2 regions of the Streptomyces sp. G5(2025) genome follow, and region 2 is predicted to be linked to the other one. Evidence: predicted binding sites of a transcription regulator. Region 2 holds the regulator's gene; the other holds the start of a gene.
The links. Region 2 encodes HspR, which represses chaperone genes until heat shock. Its sites were predicted from a motif close to TTGAGNNNNNNNNNCTCAA; they were not measured.
Positions count from the first base shown of each region.

Region 1: the regulator HspR is predicted to act here: its motif matches at 5,563-5,581, upstream of dnaK (molecular chaperone DnaK).

Region 1 covers NZ_JBMUZT010000002.1:947,518-958,354, forward strand. Annotated here, with positions in the region: gene ACOBQB_RS04630 (nitrate reductase subunit alpha) at 1-637, shown strand, start outside; gene narH (nitrate reductase subunit beta) at 637-2,274, shown strand; gene narJ (nitrate reductase molybdenum cofactor assembly chaperone) at 2,267-2,893, shown strand; gene narI (respiratory nitrate reductase subunit gamma) at 2,893-3,615, shown strand; gene dnaK (molecular chaperone DnaK) at 3,612-5,489, opposite strand; gene ACOBQB_RS04655 (OsmC family protein) at 5,646-6,071, opposite strand; gene ACOBQB_RS04660 (DUF4190 domain-containing protein) at 6,285-6,563, shown strand; gene ACOBQB_RS04665 (polyprenol monophosphomannose synthase) at 6,655-7,878, opposite strand; partial or broken gene ACOBQB_RS04670 (glycosyltransferase) at 7,943-9,172, opposite strand; gene ACOBQB_RS04675 (ArnT family glycosyltransferase) at 9,317-10,837, opposite strand, start outside.
Region 2 covers NZ_JBMUZT010000006.1:4,124,739-4,135,575, forward strand. Annotated here, with positions in the region: gene grpE (nucleotide exchange factor GrpE) at 1-12, shown strand, start outside; gene dnaJ (molecular chaperone DnaJ) at 46-1,239, shown strand; gene ACOBQB_RS29550 (heat shock protein transcriptional repressor HspR) at 1,243-1,698, shown strand; gene ACOBQB_RS29555 (hypothetical protein) at 1,832-2,344, shown strand; partial or broken gene ACOBQB_RS29560 (LuxR C-terminal-related transcriptional regulator) at 2,371-3,344, opposite strand; gene ACOBQB_RS29565 (helix-turn-helix transcriptional regulator) at 3,483-4,466, opposite strand; gene ACOBQB_RS29570 (helix-turn-helix transcriptional regulator) at 4,463-5,467, opposite strand; gene ACOBQB_RS29575 (hypothetical protein) at 5,608-5,760, shown strand; gene ACOBQB_RS29580 (hypothetical protein) at 5,757-6,116, shown strand; gene ACOBQB_RS29585 (pyridoxamine 5'-phosphate oxidase family protein) at 6,238-6,693, opposite strand; gene clpB (ATP-dependent chaperone ClpB) at 6,832-9,435, shown strand; gene ACOBQB_RS29595 (YbjN domain-containing protein) at 9,621-10,160, shown strand; gene ACOBQB_RS29600 (pyridoxal phosphate-dependent aminotransferase) at 10,234-10,837, opposite strand, start outside.

The sequences.
Region 1 (10,837 bases), on a different contig from region 2:
CACCGCGTTCACCCTCAACACGGAGCACCTGAAGCCGTGGCACACCCTCACCGGGCGCCAGCACTTCTTCCTCGACCACGACTGGATGCACGAGCTGGGCGAGGCGCTGCCCGTCTACCGGCCGCCCCTGGACATGAACCGCCTCTTCGGGGAACCGCGCCTCGGACCGGACGGCGAGCGGGAGGTGACGGTGCGTTACCTCACGCCGCACAACAAGTGGTCGATCCACTCCGAGTACCAGGACAACCTGTTCATGCTGTCGCTCTCCCGCGGCGGGCAGTGTGTCTGGATGGCGCCGCAGGACGCGGACGCGATCGGCGTACGGGACAACGACTGGATCGAGGCGGTCAACCGCAACGGCGTCGTCGTGGCGCGCGCGATCGTCTCGCACCGCATGCCGGCCGGCACGGTCTACATGCACCACGCGCAGGAACGCACGGTGAACGTGCCGAAGACGGAGACCACCGGCAGGCGCGGCGGCATCCACAACTCCCTGACCCGCCTCATCCTCAAGCCGTCCCATCTCATCGGGGGCTACGCGCAGTTGTCGTGGGCGTTCAACTACCTCGGTCCGACGGGGAACCAGCGCGACGAGGTCACCGTCATCCGCCGCCGCGCCCAGGAGGTGACGTACTGATGCGCGTCATGGCACAGATCGCGATGGTCATGAACCTCGACAAGTGCATCGGCTGTCACACGTGTTCGGTCACGTGCAAGCAGGCCTGGACCAACCGCGACGGCATGGAGTACGTCTGGTTCAACAACGTCGAGACCCGCCCCGGCCAGGGCTATCCGCGCCGCTACGAGGACCAGGAGAAGTGGCGCGGCGGCTGGGAGCTGAACAGGCGCGGCGCCCTGAAGCTCAAGAACGGCGGCCGGATCAAGTCGCTCCTGGAGATCTTCTCCAATCCCGAACTGCCCGAGATCAAAGACTACTACGAGCCCTGGACGTACGAGTACCGCAACCTCACCGACGCCCCGCTGGGCGACGACTACCCGGTCGCCGAGCCGCGCTCCCTGATCTCCGGCAAGCCGATGAAGATCGAGTGGTCGTCGAACTGGGACGACAACCTCGGCGGCACCACCGAGCACGGCCACCTGGACCCGATGGTCGCCAAGACACGCCAACAGGCCTCGGACAAGGTGAAGTTCGCCTTCGAGCAAACCTTCATGTTCTATCTGCCGCGCATCTGCGAGCACTGCCTGAACCCGTCGTGCGTCGCGTCCTGCCCGTCGGGTGCGATGTACAAGCGCGCGGAGGACGGCATCGTCCTCGTCGACCAGGACCACTGCCGGGGCTGGCGCAAGTGCGTGACCGGCTGCCCGTACAAGAAGGTCTACTTCAACCACCGCACCGGCAAGGCCGAGAAGTGCACGCTGTGCTACCCGCGCGTCGAGGTGGGCCTGCCCACCGTCTGCTCGGAGACGTGCGTGGGCCGCCTGCGCTACCTCGGGGTGATCCTGTACGACGCCGACAAGGTGACGGCGGCGGCCTCCGAGCCAGATGAACACAGGTTGTACCAGGCCCAGTTGGACGTCTTCCTGGACCCCGCCGACCCAGCGGTGCGCCGCGCGGCCGAGCGGGCCGGGATCTCCCACGACTGGATCGAGGCGGCACGCCGCTCCCCCGTGCACGCCCTCATCAGCACGTACAAGGTGGCGCTCCCGCTGCACCCGGAGTACCGCACCATGCCGATGGTCTGGTACATCCCGCCGCTGTCGCCGGTGGTGGACGCGCTGACGGAGACCGGCCACGACGGCGAGGACGCGGCGAACCTCTTCGGCGCCATCGACACCCTGCGCATCCCCCTGGAATACCTCGCGGAGATCTTCACCGCCGGGGACGTCGGCCCGGTGCGGTCCAGCCTGGAGAAGCTGGCCGCCATGCGGGCGCACATGCGGGCCATCAACCTCGGCGACACGCCGGACGGTGACGTGGCGCGCTCGGTCGGGATGTCCGGTCCGCAGATCGAGGAGATGTACCGCCTGCTGGCCATCGCCAAGTACGAGGACCGGTACGTCATCCCGACCGCCGCGATCGGCGACGCGCGGCGCCTGGAGGAGTCGGCGGTCCCCGACACGTGCAGCCTCGATCACCAGGACGGTCCGGGAATGGGCGGCGACGGCCCGTTCGGCCAAGACTCAGGCAGCCGCCGGAACCTGCCGCTGGTCACCCTGGAGAACTTCCACGCGCTGCGGGCCCGGCAGACCGCCGACGAGCAGCCGAGCGCGGTCGAGAAGGCCGACGCGGCCAAGGAGGACGACAGTGACTGAGCACGCGGTGCTCTACCAGGCCGCGGCGCTCTGCCTCGGCTACCCGGACGACGAGTTCCACGAACGGCTGCCCCTGCTGCGCGCCGCCGCTCCCCCGCGGCTCGGCGGCTTCCTGACGTACGCCACCACCACCGATCCCCAGGAGCTGGCGGCGCACTACGTGCAGGTCTTCGACTTCAAGAACCGGCACAGCCTGTACCTGAGCTGGTGGCGGGAGGGCGACACCCGGCGGCGCGGCATGGCCCTGGTCCGCTTCAAGGAGGTCTACCGCGCGCACGGCCTGGAGTTCTCCGGCGAGGAGCTGCCGGACTTCCTCCCCGCGGTCCTGGAGTTCTCCGCGCTGGCGGGGCCCGAGCTGCTGCTGGAGCACCGCAGCGGCCTGGAGCTGCTGCGGCTCGCGCTGAGCGAGCACGGCACGCCGTACGCGGGCGTGCTGGAGGCGGTGTGCGCGAGCCTGCCGGGCCCGACCCCCAAGGACCGTGCCGAGGCGCTCGCACTGGCCCGTTCGGGGCCGCCGCGCGAGGAAGTGGGCATCCAGCCCTTCGCAGGCCTCGCACCCTTCGCACCACCCTCCGCGCCGCCCTTCGCACCACCCTCCGCACTCATCGGGGAGCACTGATGGCAACGCTGCTGTGGGGCGCCCTTCCCTACATCGCCTTCGTCCTGCTCGTCGCGGGCACCATCTGGCGCTACCGCTACGACAAGTTCGGCTGGACAACCCGCTCCTCGCAGGTCTACGAGTCCAAGCTGCTGAACATCGCCTCGCCGATGTTCCACTACGGCATCCTCTTCGTGCTCGTCGGCCACCTGGTGGGCCTGTTCGTGCCCGAGTCGTGGACGGACAAGGTGGGCCTCAGCGAGCACACGTACCACCTGTTCTCGCTGTACGGCGGCACCGCGGCCGGGATCCTGCTCGTCCTCGGCATCCTGCTGCTGCTCTACCGGCGGCGGACCAACACGCCGGTGTTCCGGGCGACGACCGCGAACGACAAGTTCATGTACCTGGTGCTGTTCGCGGCGATCGTGCTCGGCATGGTGGCCAAACTCCTGCACACCTCCGGCGACGGCTACAACTACCGTGTGTCCATCGCCCCTTGGGCCCGCAGCCTGTTCACGCTCCGGCCCGACATCGACGCGATGACGGGCGTACCCCTGATGTACGAGATCCACGCGGTGGTCGGCATGGTCCTGCTCGCCCTGGTGCCGTTCACCCGCCTGATCCACATGTTCAGCGCGCCGCTCCAGTACCTCTTCCGGCCCTACGTGGTCTACCGCTCCCGGGACCCGGAGCGGATCGGGGCGCGGCCGGAGCGGCGCGGCTGGGAACGGACGGAGTCCTAGGGCTCCTGGGGCGTCTTGCCCTGCCCCTCCTTGCCGTTGTCGTCATCCACGATCTCGGCATCCACCACGCCTTCCTCGGTGGGTGACTCCGTGGCCGTCTGCTGCTCCTGGGTGCCGCCGCCGGAGGCCGCGTACATCGCCTGGCCCATCTTCTGGCTGACGGCCGCCAGCTTCTCGGTGCCGCTGCGCAGGGCGGCGGTGTCGTCGGGCCGGTCGTTGAGGAGGGTCTTCAACTCGCTGACAGAGGCCGCCACTTCGTTCTGGGTGTCCGCGGGCACCTTGTCGCCGCTGTCCCGCAGGAACCGCTCCGTCTGGTGGACGAGCTGCTCGGCCTGGTTGCGGGTCTCGGCCGCCTCGCGCCGCCTGCGGTCCTCCTCCGCGTGCTGCTCGGCCTCGCGGACCATGCGGTCGATGTCGTCCTTGGGCAGCGCGGAGCCGCCGGTGACCGTCATGCGCTGCTCGCGGCCGGTCGCCTCGTCCTTCGCCGAGACGTGCATGATGCCGTTGGCGTCGATGTCGAAGGTGACCTCGATCTTGGGCACCCCGCGCGGGGCGGGCGGCAGCCCCGTCAGGTCGAAGACGCCGAGCTTCTTGTTGTACGCGGCGATCTCCCGCTCGCCCTGGAAGACCTGGATGCCGACCGAGGGCTGGTTGTCCTCGGCGGTGGAGAACGTCTCCGAACGCCGGGTGGGAATCGTGGTGTTGCGCTCGATCAGCTTGGTCATGATGCCGCCCTTGGTCTCGATGCCGAGGGAGAGCGGGGTCACGTCGAGCAGGAGCACGTCCTTGACGTCGCCGCGGATGACACCGGCCTGGAGGGCCGCGCCGAGCGCCACCACCTCGTCCGGGTTGACGCCCTTGTGGGGATCCTTGCCGGTGAGTTCCCTGACCAGGTCGGTCACCGCGGGCATCCGGGTCGAGCCGCCCACCAGGATCACGTGGTCGATGGCGGACAGCTTGACGCCCGCGTCCTTCACGGCCTGGTGGAAGGGTTCCTTGCAGCGGTCGAGCAGATCGGACGTCAGCTCCTGGAACCGGGCCCGCGTCAGCTTCTCGGCCAGGTGCAGCGGGCCTTCCGAAGAGGCGGTGATGTAAGGGAGGTTGATGTCCGTCTCACTCGACGAGGACAGCTCGATCTTCGCCTTCTCGGCGCCCTCGCGCAGCCGCTGGAGGGCCATCTTGTCCTTGCCGAGGTCCACGCCGTGCGCGTTCTTGAACTGCCGTACCAGGTGCTCGACGATCCGCTGGTCCCAGTCGTCGCCGCCGAGCCGGGTGTCGCCGTTGGTGGCCTTCACCTCGATGACGCCCTCGCCCATCTCCAGGAGCGATACGTCGAAGGTGCCGCCGCCCAGGTCGAAGACGAGGACGGTCTGGTCCCCGCCCTTGTCCAGGCCGTACGCGAGGGCCGCCGCCGTCGGTTCGTTGACGATCCGCAGGACGTCGAGGCCCGCGATCTCGCCGGCCTCCTTGGTGGCCTGGCGCTGGGTGTCGTCGAAGTAGGCGGGGACGGTGACCACCGCGTCGGTGACGTCCTCACCGAGGTAGGACTCGGCGTCGCGCTTGAGCTTCTGCAGGACGCGCGCGGAGAGTTCCTGCGCGGTGTAGCGGGTGCCGTCCACGGAGCCGCTCTCCGGGAAGCGCCAGCCGCCGTCGCCCATATGGCGTTTGACGGAGCGTGCGGTGCGCTCCACGTTCGTGACCGCCTGCCGTTTGGCGACCTCGCCCACCAGGACGTCGCCGTTCTTCGCGAAGGCGACGACCGAGGGAGTGGTGCGCGCGCCCTCCGCGTTGGCGACGACGGTGGGCTCACCGCCCTCCAGTACGGCCACCACCGAGTTCGTCGTCCCGAGATCGATCCCGACCGCTCGTGCCATGGTCCAGTCCCTTCCGCCGCGAGCCCATGTCCCCCGTGTCCAGGCCTACTCCACTCATCTCCCATCACAAAACTTGAGCTGGCCATTGTCAAGGGCCGCATACGACGATGCCGCCACCCCGAGGAGGGGTGACGGCATCGTCCGACCGTCTCTGGGTCAGCCCAGCTTGGCCGTGAGCGTGATGGTCGTACCCGTCAGCGCCTGGCTCACCGGGCAGTTGGCCTTGGCGTCCTCGGCCGCGGCGACGAAGGCGTCCTCGTCGATGCCGGGGACGGTGCCCTCGACCGTGAGGTGGATGCCGGTGATGCCCGTGCCCGGCTGGAAGGTCACGTCGGCCGACGTGGTGAGGCGGCTCGGCGGGGTGCCGGCGCTGGCCAGGCCGTGCGACAGCGCCATGGAGAAGCAGCTGGAGTGGGCGGCGGCGATCAGCTCCTCCGGGCTGGTCTTGCCGTTCGCCTGCTCGGCGCGGGCGGGCCAGGACACCGGCTGCTCCCCGATGCCGGAGGAGTCGAAGGTGACGGTGCCCGAGCCCTCCGTCAGAGAGCCTTCCCAGACCGTGTGCGCGGAGCGCGTGGTTGCCACGATGCAGTTCCCTTCAGTGCGGTTCCGTGATCGGAGTGCGGTTCCGTGATCGGAGATCCGTGGCCACCATCCGATCACACTCGGGGCGGGAATGGGCCGCGGGGCGGCCCCGGCGGAGCGCGTGGTCGCCGCCGCGCGGACTACCCGGCGCGTTCCGGGGCACCCGCAGTCGCGTCACGCAAGGACTGGAACGCGACTCCAAGGAGTGTGGCCATGTCGGCTTACGGAAGTCGGTCAGCGGCGTCTTCTGGTTCCCGTACGAACAGCTTCGCGGTGGCCGGACTCGTCTGCGGCATCGTCGGGCTGTTCGTCCTCAGCATCGTCCTCGGACCGCTCGCGATCATCTTCGGTGCCCTCGCCCTGCGGCAGCGGGCGGGCGGCGGAGGGATGGCGAAGGCGGCCATCATCCTGGGCATCGTCGACGTCGTCCTGTTCGTCGTACTGATGGCGCTCGCCGCGTCGGGCGAGTTCAGCTGGTACGTCGGCGGCTGACGGCCCCCCATCGGCCCGTTGCTCGGCCCGCCCGTCCCCAGCGTGTCGCGGAGAGGGCGGGCCGATCGGTGCGCGCGCGGAAGGTACGTGCTCAGGGGCCCCGGTACAGGAGCCGGTCCAGGAGGAGCAGGCGGGTCAGTACGGAGAGAACCAGCATGACCGCGGTGGCCGGAACCGGCGGCCACCCCGTTCCGGCGATCAGGAGAGCGGTCAGCGGCAGCCGCGCCGCCAAGTCCGCGTTGCTCAGCGCGGCGAAGACCACGAACCTGCCGGAGAGCCGCCGCCACCGGGACCGCCCCACGCCGGACGGTTGGCCCCCGGCGGTCCCCGGACGGGCCCTTTGGGCCACGAGCACCTCCGCGAGCAGGAAGTTCCACAGGATGGCGGCCTGCGTCGCCACGGCCTCGGCGGCCAGGTGGTGCAGCGGTGTCACGGCGGTGAGCAGGGCGAGCAGGCCGAGGTTGGGCAGCAGGCCCGACAGGCCGATGAGTCCCAGGAGGGCGACTCTGGCCGGAACGCCGACGGTGCGCAGTGACAGCAGGTGCCGCAGGAACCGGATCACCGGGAGGCTGGTGGCGCGCAGCAGGAGCAGGTGGCGCAGGAACCGCATCCCTTCGCGCACCCCGCTCTTGGAGCGGCCCGCGTGGCGTTCGGCGAAGGTGTACGGCACTTCGACGACGGCACGCGGCGGCCGGCGAACCGCCAGCTCCAGCAGGATCTTGTAGCCGAGCGGGCGCAGACCGGGGCCCGACGGGTGGCGGGTCAGCATCTCGCGCCGCACGGCGAAGAAGCCGCTCATGGGGTCGGAGATGCCGCGCAGCGCGCGCGGGAAGAGGGCCTTGGCCAGCAGGGTGGAGCCTCGCGAGACGACCGTCCGGTAGCGGTCGGCCAGCCCGGCCCGGCTCCCTCCGCGCGCGTAGCGGCTGGCGACGACGAGGTCGGCTCCCCCGGCCTGGCCGTGCAGCGCGAGGCGGTGGGCGAGTTCGGGCGGGTGCTGGAGGTCGGCGTCCATGACGACGATCCAGGGGGCCGCGGTGCGGCGGATGCCCTCGTGGACGGCTCCGCCAAGACCGCCCTCCGGCCGCTCCCGGTGGTGCACGCGCACCAGCAGACGGCAGCGTGCGGTGGCTTCCTCGATCACCTGCGGCGTACCGTCCGAGGAGTCGTCGACGAACAACACCTCGACAAGAGTGCCGGGCGGGGCGGCGGCGTCCAGGCGGTCGAGCAGCGGGCCGATGTTGTGTGCCTCGTCCCGGGTGGGCACGATCACCGAGATGCCGGGCTGGGTCCGTGGCGACGCGGCGTGGACAGTCATGACTTCTCCTCCTTCTCGGCCGGTCCCGGCTCCGCCGCGGGACGGCTCCCCCACCGGGTGCCTCCAGGTGGGCGCCGCTGTGGGCGGTCAGTTCCCAGTCGGTGCGGTGACGGCACTCGCGCCAGGCCGCCCGGACGGCGGCGTACGCGAGGACGAGGGAGTACAGCGGCAGGCTGCACCAGAGCCACAGGTGATGGACGGGGCGTACCGGTACGCCGTACACGCGTCCGAAATCGTGCAGTGCCGCCGACTCGAACAAGGCGGTGGCGACGAGCAGGAACATCGGCACCCAGGCGGCGAGGGCCACGGCGAGGGGGATGCCGTCGAGCAGCGCGGTGACGAACACCACCGGCATGCACAGTCCGGTGCCCGCCTGGAGGAAGGGAGTGGCGAGGATGTAACGAGCCAGCAGCCTCCTGCGGGCGGTGGACAGATGGCGCCACTCGCCCTTGCGCAGGACTTGGAGGAAGCCCTGGTTCCACCGGGTGCGCTGGCGCAGCAGTGCGCGCAGCGTCCCGGGGGTCTCCTCGCGGGTGACCAGGGCCGGCTCGTAGCCGACGACGACCTTCGCGCCCCGCCGGGAGAGCCGCACCCCCAGCTCGCAGTCCTCGGCCAGGCAGTCGCCGTCCCAGCCGCCCGCCTCGCGCAGCAGCGCCGCGCGGACGAAGACGGTGTTCCCACCGAGGGGGATGAAGCCCTGGCGGGCGTGGACGTGCAGGCGGCTGCGGAACCAGAAGAAGTACTCCAGGCAGTTGCGCAGCGCGTACCAGCTGTCGGCGTGGTTCATCAGCTGGACACCGCCCTGCACGACGTCGGCGCCGTGGACGTGGAACGCGGTGTCGACGTGCCGGAGCAGTCGGGGGTGCACGACGTCCTCGGCGTCGAAGACTCCGATGACCGTGCCCCGGCACACGGGCAGGGCGGTGTTCAGGGCGCGGGGCTTGTTCTTCTCGGCGTGGTGGTCGGTCACCTGCCGCACCCGGTCGGGGTCGGCCGCCGCCAGGCGACGGGCGAGGTCCGTGGTGCCGGGGTCGTCGTCACCCGTGATCACCACGATCTCGAAGTCGGGGTGGTCGCAGGCCAGCAGGGTGCGCACCGTGTGTTCCAGGACCCTCTCCTCGTGCCGCGCCGGCAGCAGGAGGGAGAAGGACTCCCCGCAGGTGTCGGCCGGTTCGGGGAAGGCGGTCTCCTCCGGACGGTGGGGGGTGGCCCACGCGTACAGCATCCACCACAGGGTGAGCGTGGCGGTGACCGTGTGCAGCGCGGCGACGGCCAGGAGGCAGGCGCTCACCATGGCGGGCGTCCCGGCGTCGGTGCGGTCGGCGGGGTCCTGCGGGGCGCCGGCCGATCGGCCGGCCGTCTCCTCGCACGCACCTGGGTTTCCATTCGCGGGGCCTTTCCTTCTCTTGACGTGCTCCGTGGCGGCCGGCGGGTCTGCTCACAGGTCGATGTCCTTCGGAGGTGGCGTACGGCTGCCGCCGGGGTCGTCGTAGGGCCAGATGTCGGTGGAGTGGTCCAGACAGCGGGCCACCTCCGGGAGCACCGGCGGGTCGGTGATGGTCTTGTCGTGCCGTACCGACTCGGGGATGCGGAGCAGGTCGACGTCGTTGTAGTGGGCGACGGGCCTGGCGTGCCGCAGGAGGGTGCGCAGGCCCCGGAGGTCCTTCTCTTTGGAGGAGGCGCGGACCTGGACGGTGGACACGACGTAGTCGATGTCGCGCCAGCCGCGGGGCAGCGAGGCGGCGACGGAGGGGTCCTTGTCGAGCTTGTACGTCCAGATCGCCCCGGCCCCGGGGGTGAAGCCGGTGCCGACGGCTTCCAGCCACAGGATCTCGTCGGTGACCAGCCGCCGCCGGTGCCGGTCCTTCAGATCCATGTTCCGGATCCAGCGGGCCGCCTCCTCGTACTCATGGAGGTGGTCGGCGGTCAGCACTTCCCGTTGTGTGGCGTACCAGTGGGGGGCGAACGGTGCCACCAGGGCGATGAGCAACAGGGCCACGGCCGGCCGCAGGGCGCGCCGCGAGCGGGTGGCCGCGCGCCGACCGGGCCGCAGGAGGCGGTGGCACAGAGCGGCCACAGCGAGGGCGTAGAAGGGGAGGAGCTGGCTGATGTACATCGCGGGCAGGTAGCCGCCCGGACGCAGGGCGAAGGCGGTCAGCGGCGCGACGGCGAGCCCGAGAGGGCGCAGGCGCCGGTCGGCGAGTGCGGCGGCCGCACCCGCGTTGCCGCCGATCAGCAGCACGGCGTCACGGTGCAGCCACAGGTCGGCCAGGGTGTGGGCGGGGGTACCGGGGACGAAGACGGAGCCTGATGTGGGGCGGTCGAACAGCTGCCACCGGATGGTTTCGACCATGGAGACATGGCAGGTGCCGGGGAGCAGTTCGTCGTTGAGGGCGGCGTAGAGGGGCCACACGAGGACCAGCAGGAGGCCGGAGAGGAAAGCGGCCAGGGCGAAGGGCCGGGCCGCTCGCGGGTTGCGGGTCCACAGCGCCCATACGAGGGCCAGGAGCACCGGCAGGCAGGTCTCCTTGGACAGGACCGCGAGGGCGAAGCAGCAGCCGGCGAGGCCGTAGTGGACGAGGTGCCGACGCGGTGAGAGGGCCAGGACCAGGGCCAGGAGGGTCCATACGGTGGCGAACGAGTCCAGGTAGACCTGCCGCTCCAGCGCGATGGCCAGCGGTGAGACGGCGTGGAGGAACATGGCGCCGACGGCCGTGACCCGGGACAGGCCCAGCCGTCGCGCGAGGGGGTACAGAAGCGCGTTCGTGGCGGCCCCGACCGGCAGCATCAGCCACCGCGACCGTTGCAGGTACAGCTCTCCGGACGCGAGGTCGGACGGGAACAGCGTCTGGAGTGCCGCGAGTTGCATCCAGCCGACGGGGGCGTGGTCGTACCAGTAGGTGTAGTGCGACAGGCCTCGGCCGGTGCGCGTCGCCCAGGCCTGAGCGATGTAGGTGCC
Region 2 (10,837 bases):
GACGAGGGCTGACGGCATCGAGATGAGTAAGGAGGGACGTCGGGGATGAGCACCAAGGACTTCATCGAGAAGGACTACTACAAGGTCCTCGGCGTCCCCAAGGACGCCACCGAAGCCGAGATCAAGAAGGCGTACCGGAAACTCGCCCGCGAGAACCACCCGGACGCCAACAAGGGCAACACCAAGGCGGAGGAGCGCTTCAAGGAGATCTCCGAGGCGAACGACATCCTCGGGGACCCCAAGAAGCGCAAGGAGTACGACGAAGCGCGTGCCCTCTTCGGCAACGGCGGATTCCGGCCGGGCCCCGGAGGCGGCGGCGGATCGTTCAACTTCGACCTGGGCGACCTCTTCGGAGGCGGCGGCCCGGGTGGGGGCGGAGCGGCCGGCGGCGGCTTCGGGGGCGGCCTCGGTGACGTCTTCGGGGGCCTGTTCAACCGCGGCGGCGCGGGTGCCGGTACCGGCACGCGTACGCAGCCGAGGCGCGGCCAGGACATCGAGTCCGAGGTCACGCTGAGCTTCACGGAGGCGGTGGACGGCGCGACGGTGCCGCTGCGCATGTCCTCCCAGGCCGCCTGCAAGGCCTGTTCCGGCACCGGCGACAAGAACGGCACGCCGCGCGTGTGCCCGACCTGCGTCGGCACCGGCCAGGTCTCGCGGGGCGGCGGCGGCGGTTTCTCGCTGACCGATCCGTGCGTGGACTGCAAGGGCCGGGGCCTGATCGCCCAGGACCCGTGCGACGTCTGCCACGGCTCGGGGCGCGCGAAGTCGTCCCGCACCATGCAGGTGCGGATCCCGGCGGGGGTCAGCGACGGCCAGCGGATCAGGCTCCGCGGCAAGGGCGCCCCCGGCGAGCGGGGCGGCCCCGCCGGTGACCTGTACGTGGTCGTGCACGTCGACACCCACCCGGTCTTCGGCCGCAAGGGCGACAACCTCACGGTCACGGTGCCGGTGACGTACCCCGAGGCGGTGCTGGGCGGTGAGGTCAAGGTCCCGACACTGGGCGGTCCCGCCGTCACCCTGAAGCTGCCGCCGGGCACGCCCAACGGCCGCACCATGCGCGCCCGCGGCAAGGGCGCTGTCCGCAAGGACGGTACGCGCGGCGACCTGCTGGTGACGGTGGAGGTGTCGGTCCCGGCATCCCTGTCGGACCCGGCGAAGGAAGCCCTGGAGTCCTACCGCAAGGCGACTGCGGGCGTCGACCCGCGGGCAGAACTGTTCCAGGCCGCGAAGGGAGCGTGACCCATGGAGAGGGTCGGCCGTCGTCGCAACCCGTACCAACTCACCGACGAGACGCCGGTGTACGTCATCTCGGTGGCCGCCCAGCTGAGCGGCCTCCACCCGCAGACCCTGCGCCAGTACGACCGCTTGGGCCTGGTCTCCCCGGACCGCACCGCGGGTCGGGGCCGCCGCTACTCCGCGCGTGACATCGAACTACTGCGCACCGTGCAGCAGTTGTCGCAGGAGGAGGGCATCAACCTCGCCGGCATCAAGCGGATCATCGAGCTGGAGAACCAGGTCGCGGCGCTCCAGTCGCGGGTCGCGGAACTCTCCGCGGCCGTGGACGGAGCCGCCGCCGCCATACAGCAGCGGGAAGCGGCGGTGCACGCCTCGTACCGCCGCGACCTCGTCCCGTACCAGGACGTGCAGCAGGCGAGCGCGCTGGTGGTCTGGCGGCCCAAGAGAGCGACGGAGCAGTAACGACCGCCCTCATTCATGACGCACGCGGGGCCGGGAGGGGAACCTCCCGGCCCCTTCGCGCGTTGCGGTGGTCGACCTGAAGTGTGCTGGGCGTTGTGTGTTGTCGCGTTGTCGCGGGGGGAAGTGGATTTCCATGGCCATGGTGGGGCTGTTCTGGATCGCCGAGGGCGATGTGTACGTGGGCGCGAAGCCGTCCGGGCTCGCCGCCGGCGTGCGCCTGACCCCGGAGGGCGTGGTGGCCCTCGGCGACCGGCAGTCGGGCCTGTGGCCGTGGGAGGACGTGCGCGCCCTGGCGGTCGACGGTGCCCCCGTGAAGACGCTGAAGCGGCAGGTGGGCGCCCTGGTGGACATGGCCCTGACGGTCGGCCTCGGCGGCGCGGACGCGGCGCCGACCATGACCGTACGGCTCACCGACACGCAGGGCGCCGCACACGAACTGACCGCGTACACCGCGGCGGCGACGGGTTACTCCCCGACGGAGCACGACCTCTCCCGCGATCTCCTCGCCCACCTGACGCAGGGCGCGGGCACGCTCCTGACGACGCTGGCGGCGATGGCGGAGTGGGGGCGCCGCCGGGAGGAGGGAACGCCGCGGGCCGCCGAGCGGGAGGAGCTGCTGCGGGAGTGGATCGGGGCGGGCGGCTGACGCGGCAGCCGACTGGCCGACAGCCCTCACAGGTCGTGTTCGAGAATCCCCGACTGCCCTATGAGATAGCCCAGTTGGGCGCGGCTCTCGCTGCCCAGGGTGGCGGCGAGCTTGGCGATGTGGACGCGGGCGGTGCGGATGTTCATGCCGAGGCGGTCGGCGATCTCGGCGTCGGTGAGGCCCTCGACGAGCAGGCCCGCGATGGCGCGCTGGCGTGGGGTGATGCCGCCCTCGGAGACCTGGGGGGCGGCCTGCGGCCACATGGGGGTGGCCAGGCGCCACAGCCGCCAGAAGGTGGTGGCGAAGTACTCCACGAGCGCCGGGTGGCGCAGCTCCAGGGCGACGGTGCGGTCTTTGCTGGCCGGGATGAAGGCCACGGTCCGGTCGAAGACGAAGAGACGGTCGGTGACCTCGTCCAAGGTGCGGGCCTCGGTGTCGCCGTCGAGCTGTTCGAAGTAGGCGAGCACGGGCAGGGAATGGCGCGTCGTGTGCTGGTAGAGGGTCCGCATCCGGCAGCCCCGGCGGAGGATCGCCTGGTCGCGGGGAAGACCTCGGCCAACGTCTCGGGCGGGCGGGTGCCGCCGGGCTGGATGGCGAGGAACTCCTGGGCGACGTCCGCCATGGCGTGGTCGATGGCCGCGTTGATCTGTTCGAGGCCGTCGAGGACGGTGATGGCGGGGGCGTCCGCGGCGGCGGACAGCTCCGCGTCGAGCGCGATGAGCGGAGCGAACGCGGCACTGAGCCGCGCCTCGCGCGCCCGCTGCTCGGCGATTCGGTCGTCGATGGCGCGCAGGAGGCGGGGCAGGGCGGTGGCGGGGGCGGTGGGACGCAGCCGGCGGGCGTCGGTGGCGTCCGGGCGCAGGAGGCCGAAGTCGACGAGGCAGGGCGCCCGTTCGGAGTCCTCGACGCGGACGCCGCCCTCACGGAGGGCGCGTGCGTAGACGGAGGAGCCTTCCTCGCAGAGTTCCTCCACGGCGTGTGGCGCGTGTTCGCTGCGCATGTGCGCTCCCTCCCGCTCAGTTGAAGCGCGGCGATTCTATGCAGGGGGACGCGAGGGGGGAGCCGTCCCCTCATTGAAGTGTCTACTTCTGTGCCGCGCTGGTCGCCCCGCGCGGGCGGGCCGGGGCGCAGCCGCGGGTCAGGAGCCCCGGGGGCCGTGGGCGAGGATTCCTGACCGGCCGATCAGGTAGCCGAGCTGGGCGCGGCTGCCGCTGCCGAGGGTGGCGGCGAGCTTGGCGATGTGATCGCGGGCGGTGCGGATGTTCATGCCGAGGCGGTCGGCGATCTCGGCGTCCGTGAGGCCTTCGACGAGGAGGGTGGCGATGGCGTGCTGGCGCGGCGTGACGCCTCTGCCCGAGGGGAGTTTCGCCGACCGGGGATACATGGGGGTGGCCAGGCGCCACAGCCGCTCGAAGGTGGTGACGAGGTAGTCGATGAGGGCGGGATGGCGCAGCTCAAGGGCGACGTCACGGTCCTTGTTCGCCGGGATGAAGGCCACGGAGCGGTCGAAGACGAAGAGACGCTCCGTCAGCTCGTCCAGGGTGCGGACCTCGACATCGCCCTGGAGGCGCTCGTAATAGGCGAGGACGGGCAGGGAGTGGCGGGTGGTGTGCTGGTACAGGGTGCGCAGGCGGCCGCCGCGGGAGAGGAGCCCCTGGGCGCTCGCGAGGGAGCGTGCCAGTACCTCGGGGGGCCTGGTCCCTCCCGGCTGGATGCAGAGGGCCTCTTCGGTGGCGGCCTTCAGCGCCCGGTCGACGGCTTCGCCGATGCGGGGCAGTCCTCGCAGGACCGTGATGGTGGAGGGGGCGTCCGGGAGGCGGGGGCCGGGGGTGATCGCCATGAGCGGCGCGAACGTGTCGGCCAGCCGGGCCTCGCGGCGCCGCTGGTGCGCGATGTCCTGCTCGATGGTGTCGAGCAGCCGGGGCAGGGCGAGCGCCGGGGCGACGGGGCGCAGCCACCGGGTGTCCTCGGCGTCCGTGAGCAGCAGCTCGAAGTCGATGAGGCAGGGCGTCTGTTCGGCGTCCCGCAGGGGGACGCGGCCTTCCCGCAGCGCCCGTGCGTACAGGCGTCCGCCCGCCTCGCACAGCGTGTCCGGGCCGTGGGGGTGGGCTTCGGTGGTCACTTCGGGCGGTCCTGGTCGAGGATTCCCGACTGGGCGATGAGGTAGCCGAGCTGGGCGCGGCTGCCGCTGCCGAGGGCGGCGGCGATCTTGGCGATGTGGGCGCGGCAGGTGCGGACGTTCATGCCGAGGCGGCGGGCGATGGCCTCGTCGACGTGGCCCTCGATGAGGAGCCTGGCGATGGAGCGCTGGACGCCGGTTATCCCGTCCGTGGAGGGGGCGTACGGCACTTCGTCGAGCAGCGGGGTCGCTCGGCTCCACTGATGCTCGAAGACCTTGGCGAGGTACTCGACGATGCCCGGATGGCGCAGCTCCAGGGCGACCTGGCGGTCCTCCCGCGCGGGAATGAGCGCGACCGTGCGATCGAAGATCATCAATCGGTCGATGAGCTCTTCCAGGGTTCTGATGTGCACCTTGCCCTTGGCCATGCGCGCCGCGTACGCCAGAGTTCCCTGACTGTGCCGGACCGTGTGCTGGTAGAGGGTGCGCATGGTGATGCCGCGTTCGAGCACCGTCTGGCCGCGTTGCAGTGCCACGGTGAGCGAGTCCTCGCTGCGGCCGCCGCCGGGTTGGGCGGTGAGTATCTCGAAGCGGCACTCGGACGTGGCGCGTTCGATGGCGGCGTCGATGTCTGCGTCGCTCTCCAGCACGGTGATCGAATGCGCCGTCGGCTCGGGCCGGGCCGTGATGGCCATAAATGGCTCGAAGAGATCGGTGAGCTGCACGGCGAGTCGCCGCCGGTCCTGAATTTCCCGTTCGATGGGGTTGATCCGCTGGGCGAGCGCGGCGGACGGAGCGATCGGACGGAACCAGTCCCCGTCGTCCGGGTCCGGGCGCACCAGGCTCGACTCCAGGAGGCAGGGCGCGTTCTCGGCCTCGGACCGTGCCAGACGGCCATTGCTCAGTGCACTGGCGTAAAGCCTCGCACCCTCGTCACAAAGTGGGGTCGCGGGGTGAGGATGTGTCGGTTTGGCGTCTCTTGTGAGCAAATCTCCACCCCCCAGGGTCCTGAACGTGCAGGAACATGATGCATCGACCCTGTGGCTTTGACGTGCTCGATTGAGACATCGTCTTGTTGAGCCGGGGGAGAGGAACCTACCAAGTGAGGACGAAGCCGACCATGTTTAAGCGCATGCTTCGCTCGGTGCTTGTCACCACCTTCTCCGTCGGGCTGGCCCTGGGCGCAGTGACCACTCTGGATCTCTCCTGGCACAGCGAGCCGGCCGGCGGATCCGCGATCGCCGGCCCGCGGCCGGATCTGTCGTGGCATGTCGTTCCGGAGGGTGACGCGGCATGAGCACCCCTCCCGACGACCGCACGTTCCGCCGAGAAATGGCCACCGCCTACCGCTCCGGTTGGCACTTCATCGATCTCGTGACCGCGATCCCCCACCGCGGTGACTCGTTGATGGTGACCTTGCTCGGTGAGCCGATCGTCGTCACCCGTGACGACCAGGAGGAGATCCGCGCCTACCGGTGCCTTCGGCGGCCGCGAGGAGCGCCGCAGCCCGTGCGGTGTGCCATTCGGTACGGGATGGTCTTCGTCAATCTCGACCGGCGCGACCACCAGCTTGTCGGAGAGCAGGAACAGCAGGACCCGGGTGCGATGGCGGGCGCCCCGGACAACGTCACAGCCACCCCCCGCAGTGCCTGACGCGATTCCCCCGTCGTTGTAAATCGCGCAGGTACTTCCCCCAGCAGCGGCGCCACCGTGGACCTGAACACGGTGGCGCCGCTGTGGCGTGCGCGGGGGCAGGGGGCCCGGCATCCGGGCCTCACGCCTTCCCCAGCGCCCGCGTCACCTCGATCTCGATCAGGACCCGGTCCGGGTTGGGCGACGGGCGCCGTTCGTAGCGCTCCTGGTAGCGCAGCTCGGCCTCCTCGATCAGCGCCGGCTCCGTCCTGATCGTCGCGCGGCCCTCCAACGTCGCCCAGCGCCGCCCCGCGAACTGACACACCGCCACCCGGGCCCTGGGGCCGTCCGGCACGCCCGCCGCCGCCGATATGTGCGCGACCTTCCGGCTCGTCTTGCGCGCGAGGACGCGGGCGACGCCGGCCTCCGCGTCGTACGTCACGCCGACCGGCACCACGTGGGGCGTCCCGTCGGGCCGCAGCGTGGTCAAGGTGCACAGGTGTCGTTCACGCCAGAAGCTGAGGTAGGGCTCGGGCGGCTGACGCGGGTCGATCCGGGCGGCTGGTGCGTTCGGGGTCTGGCTCTGGCTCGGGCTCATGGGACGGAACATAGCCGGGCCGCCTTCCGGTTCCTGCCTTGAGTGGAATAGACTCAACTTTGTGTACGTTGAGCTAGTCAGAGTGAGGGGTACCCGACCCCTGGCCGCTGGTTGGACCCGTAAGGAGGTCAAGCGCACGTGGACGCAGAGCTGACGAACAGGAGCCGCGCCGCCATCAACGCGGCCGGCGACCGGGCCCTGAAGGACGGGCACCCCGACCTGACCCCGGCACATCTGCTCCTCGCCCTGCTGGAAGGTGAGGACAACGCGAACATCATCGACCTGCTCGCCGCGGTCGACGCCGACCAGGCGGCCGTGCGCGCGGACACCGAGCGGGTCCTCGCCGCGCTGCCGAGCGTGGCCGGTTCGACCGTCGCTCCGCCGCAGCCCAACCGCGAGCTGCTGGCCGTCATCGCCGACGCCGCGCAGCGCGCGAAGGAGCTGGGCGACGAGTACCTCTCCACCGAGCATCTGCTCATCGGCGTCGCCGCCAAGGGCGGCCGGGCCGGGGAGGCCCTCGCCGAACACGGGGCCACCGACAAGAAGCTTCTGAACGCATTCGAGACGACAAGGGGAGGGCGCCGGGTGACCACACCCGACCCCGAGGGTCAGTACAAGGCGCTGGAGAAGTTCGGCACCGATTTCACCGCCGCGGCCCGCGAGGGGCGCCTCGATCCCGTCATCGGGCGGGACCAGGAGATCCGGCGGGTCGTGCAGGTGCTGTCCCGGCGCACGAAGAACAATCCCGTGCTCATCGGCGAGCCCGGCGTCGGCAAGACCGCCGTCGTCGAAGGCCTCGCCCAGCGGATCGTGAAGGGCGACGTCCCCGAGTCGCTGAAGAACAAGCGGCTGGTCTCCCTGGACCTCGGCGCGATGGTCGCCGGCGCGAAGTACCGCGGTGAGTTCGAGGAGCGGCTCAAGACCGTCCTCTCCGAGATCAAGGAGAGCGACGGGCAGATCATCACGTTCATCGACGAGCTGCACACCGTCGTCGGCGCCGGCGCGGGCGGCGACTCCGCCATGGACGCGGGCAACATGCTCAAGCCGATGCTGGCCCGCGGCGAGCTGCGCATGGTCGGCGCCACCACCCTCGACGAGTACCGCGAGCGGATCGAGAAGGACCCCGCCCTGGAGCGCCGCTTCCAGCAGGTCCTGGTCGCCGAGCCGTCCGTGGAGGACTCCATCGCGATCCTGCGCGGGCTCAAGGGGCGGTACGAGGCCCACCACAAGGTCCAGATCGCCGACAGCGCGCTCGTGGCCGCCGCCACGCTCTCCGACCGGTACATCACCTCCCGCTTCCTGCCCGACAAGGCCATCGACCTCGTCGACGAGGCCGCGTCCCGGCTCCGCATGGAGATCGACTCCTCGCCCGTCGAGATCGACGAGCTCCAGCGCGCCGTCGACCGGCTGAAGATGGAGGAGCTGGCGCTCAGCAAGGAGACCGACCCGGCGAGCAAGCAGCGCCTGGAGAAGCTGCGGCGCGACCTCGCCGACAAGGAGGAGGAGCTGCGCGGCCTCACCGCCCGCTGGGAGAAGGAGAAGCAGTCCCTCAACCGCGTCGGTGAGCTGAAGGAGAAGCTCGACGAGCTGCGCGGCCAGGCCGAGCGCGCCCAGCGCGACGGCGACTTCGACACCGCCTCCAAGCTGCTCTACGGCGAGATCCCGACCCTGGAGCGCGACCTCGAAGCCGCCTCCGAGGCCGAGGAGGAGGCCGTCCAGTCCAAGGACACCATGGTCAAGGAGGAGGTCGGCCCGGACGACATCGCCGACGTCGTCGGAGCCTGGACCGGCATCCCCGCCGGGCGCCTCCTCGAAGGCGAGACGCAGAAGCTGCTGCGCATGGAGGACGAGCTCGGCAAGCGGCTCATCGGCCAGAGCGAGGCCGTGCGCGCCGTCTCCGACGCGGTGCGGCGCACCCGCGCCGGGATCGCCGACCCCGACCGCCCCACCGGTTCGTTCCTCTTCCTCGGCCCGACCGGCGTGGGCAAGACCGAGCTGGCCAAGGCCCTCGCGGACTTCCTCTTCGACGACGAGCGGGCCATGGTCCGCATCGACATGAGCGAGTACGGCGAGAAGCACAGCGTCGCGCGGCTCGTCGGCGCCCCGCCCGGCTACGTCGGCTACGAAGAGGGTGGCCAGCTCACCGAGGCGGTGCGGCGGCGCCCGTACTCGGTCGTCCTGCTCGACGAGGTCGAGAAGGCGCACCCGGAGGTCTTCGACGTCCTGCTCCAGGTGCTCGACGACGGCCGGCTCACCGACGGGCAGGGGCGGACGGTGGACTTCCGCAACACCATCCTGGTCCTGACGTCCAACCTCGGCAGCCAGTACCTCGTGGAGCCGCTGACGAGCGAGGAGGAGAAGAAGCAGCAGGTCCTGGAGGTGGTCCGGGCCTCCTTCAAGCCCGAGTTCCTCAACCGGCTCGACGACCTGGTCGTCTTCTCCGCGCTCACCAAGGACGAGCTGGCGGGCATCGCGGGGCTCCAGATCGACCGCCTCGCCAAGCGGCTCGCCGAGCGGCGCCTCACGCTGGACGTCACGCCCGAGGCGCTGGACTGGCTGGCCCTGGAGGGCAACGACCCGGCGTACGGCGCGCGGCCCCTGCGGCGCCTCATCCAGACGGCCATCGGCGACCGCCTCGCCAAGGAGATCCTGGCGGGCGAGGTCAAGGACGGTGACACGGTGCGGGTGGATCGTGCCGGGGAGGGCCTGCGGGTGGGCCCGGCCACGGGGAAGTCGTTGTAGCGGGTAGCGGCCTCTCGTCTGCCCGGTTCGCACGTACGCCGTCCGCGGGCCGTCCGTGGTTGCGACCGGCCACGCTCTGTCCGCAGTCGGCGAACGGCGGAAACACGGCAGACGAGGAGCCGGGCTTGCCCCGGGGGGCCCATCCTGGGAGAGGATGGGCCCATCCATACGAAGGGACACAGCACGTGAGCATCGACCCGTCCTCGATTCCGAATTTCGGGGGACAGCCCGAACCGCAGCAGGGCGCAGGACCGGCGGGCCCCGTCGTCCCCGACCAGGACCTGGTGAAGCAGCTCCTGGATCAGATGGAGCTCAAGCACGTCGTCGACGACGAGGGTGACCTCGCGGCGCCGTGGGAGGAGTTCCGCACGTATTTCATGTTCCGTGGCGAGGACGACCAGCAGGTCTTCTCGGTGCGGACGTTCTACGACCGGCCCCACCAGATCGAGCAGAAGCAGCAGCTCCTGGAGTCGATCGACGACTGGAACCGCCGCACGCTGTGGCCGAAGGTCTACAGCCACACGCACGACGACGGCACGGTCCGCCTCATCGGCGAGGCCCAGATGCTGATCGGCACCGGAGTCTCCCTTGAGCACTTCGTGTCGTCGACGGTCAGCTGGGTGCGCGCCGCGATCGAGTTCGACCGCTGGCTCGTCGAGCAGCTCGGCCTGGAGTCCGAGGTCGACTCCGTCGAGGACGAGAAGCCGGGCGACGACGAGGCCTGAGGGCCCGTACGCGTACGGGAGCCCGGCCCGGGGGACAAGCCCCGGCCGGGCTCTTGGCGTACCCGTACCGGACTCAGCGCGCCACTGCCTTGAGCCGGGACACGGCCTCTTCGAGGACGGAGACCTTCTTGCAGAAGGCGAAACGGACAAAGGGCGCGCCCGCCTCGCGGTGGTCGTAGAAGACCGCGTTCGGGATGGCGACGACCCCGGCCCGTTCCGGCAGCGCGCGGCAGAAGGCGAAGCCGTCCCTCTCCCCCAGGGGGCGGACGTCCGTCGTCACGAAGTACGTGCCGGCCGGGCGGTAGACGTCGAAGCCCGCCGCGGCCAGGCCCTCGCTGAGCAGGTCCCGCTTGGCCCGCATGTCCGCGCGGAAGTCGGCGAAGAAGGAGCCGGGCAGGGCGAGCGCCTCCGCGACGGCGTACTGGAACGGGCCCGAGGCCACGTACGTCAGGTACTGCTTCGCCGAGCGGACCGCCGCCACCAGAGCGGGCGTGGAGGTCACCCAGCCGACCTTCCAGCCGGTGAACGAGAACGTCTTGCCCGCGGACCCGATGCTGACCGTGCGCTCGCGCATGCCGGGGAACGAGGCGAGCGGGATGTGCTCGGCGTCGTCGAAGACCAGATGTTCGTAGACCTCGTCGGTGATGACGAGCAGGTCGCGCTCGACCGCCAGGCGG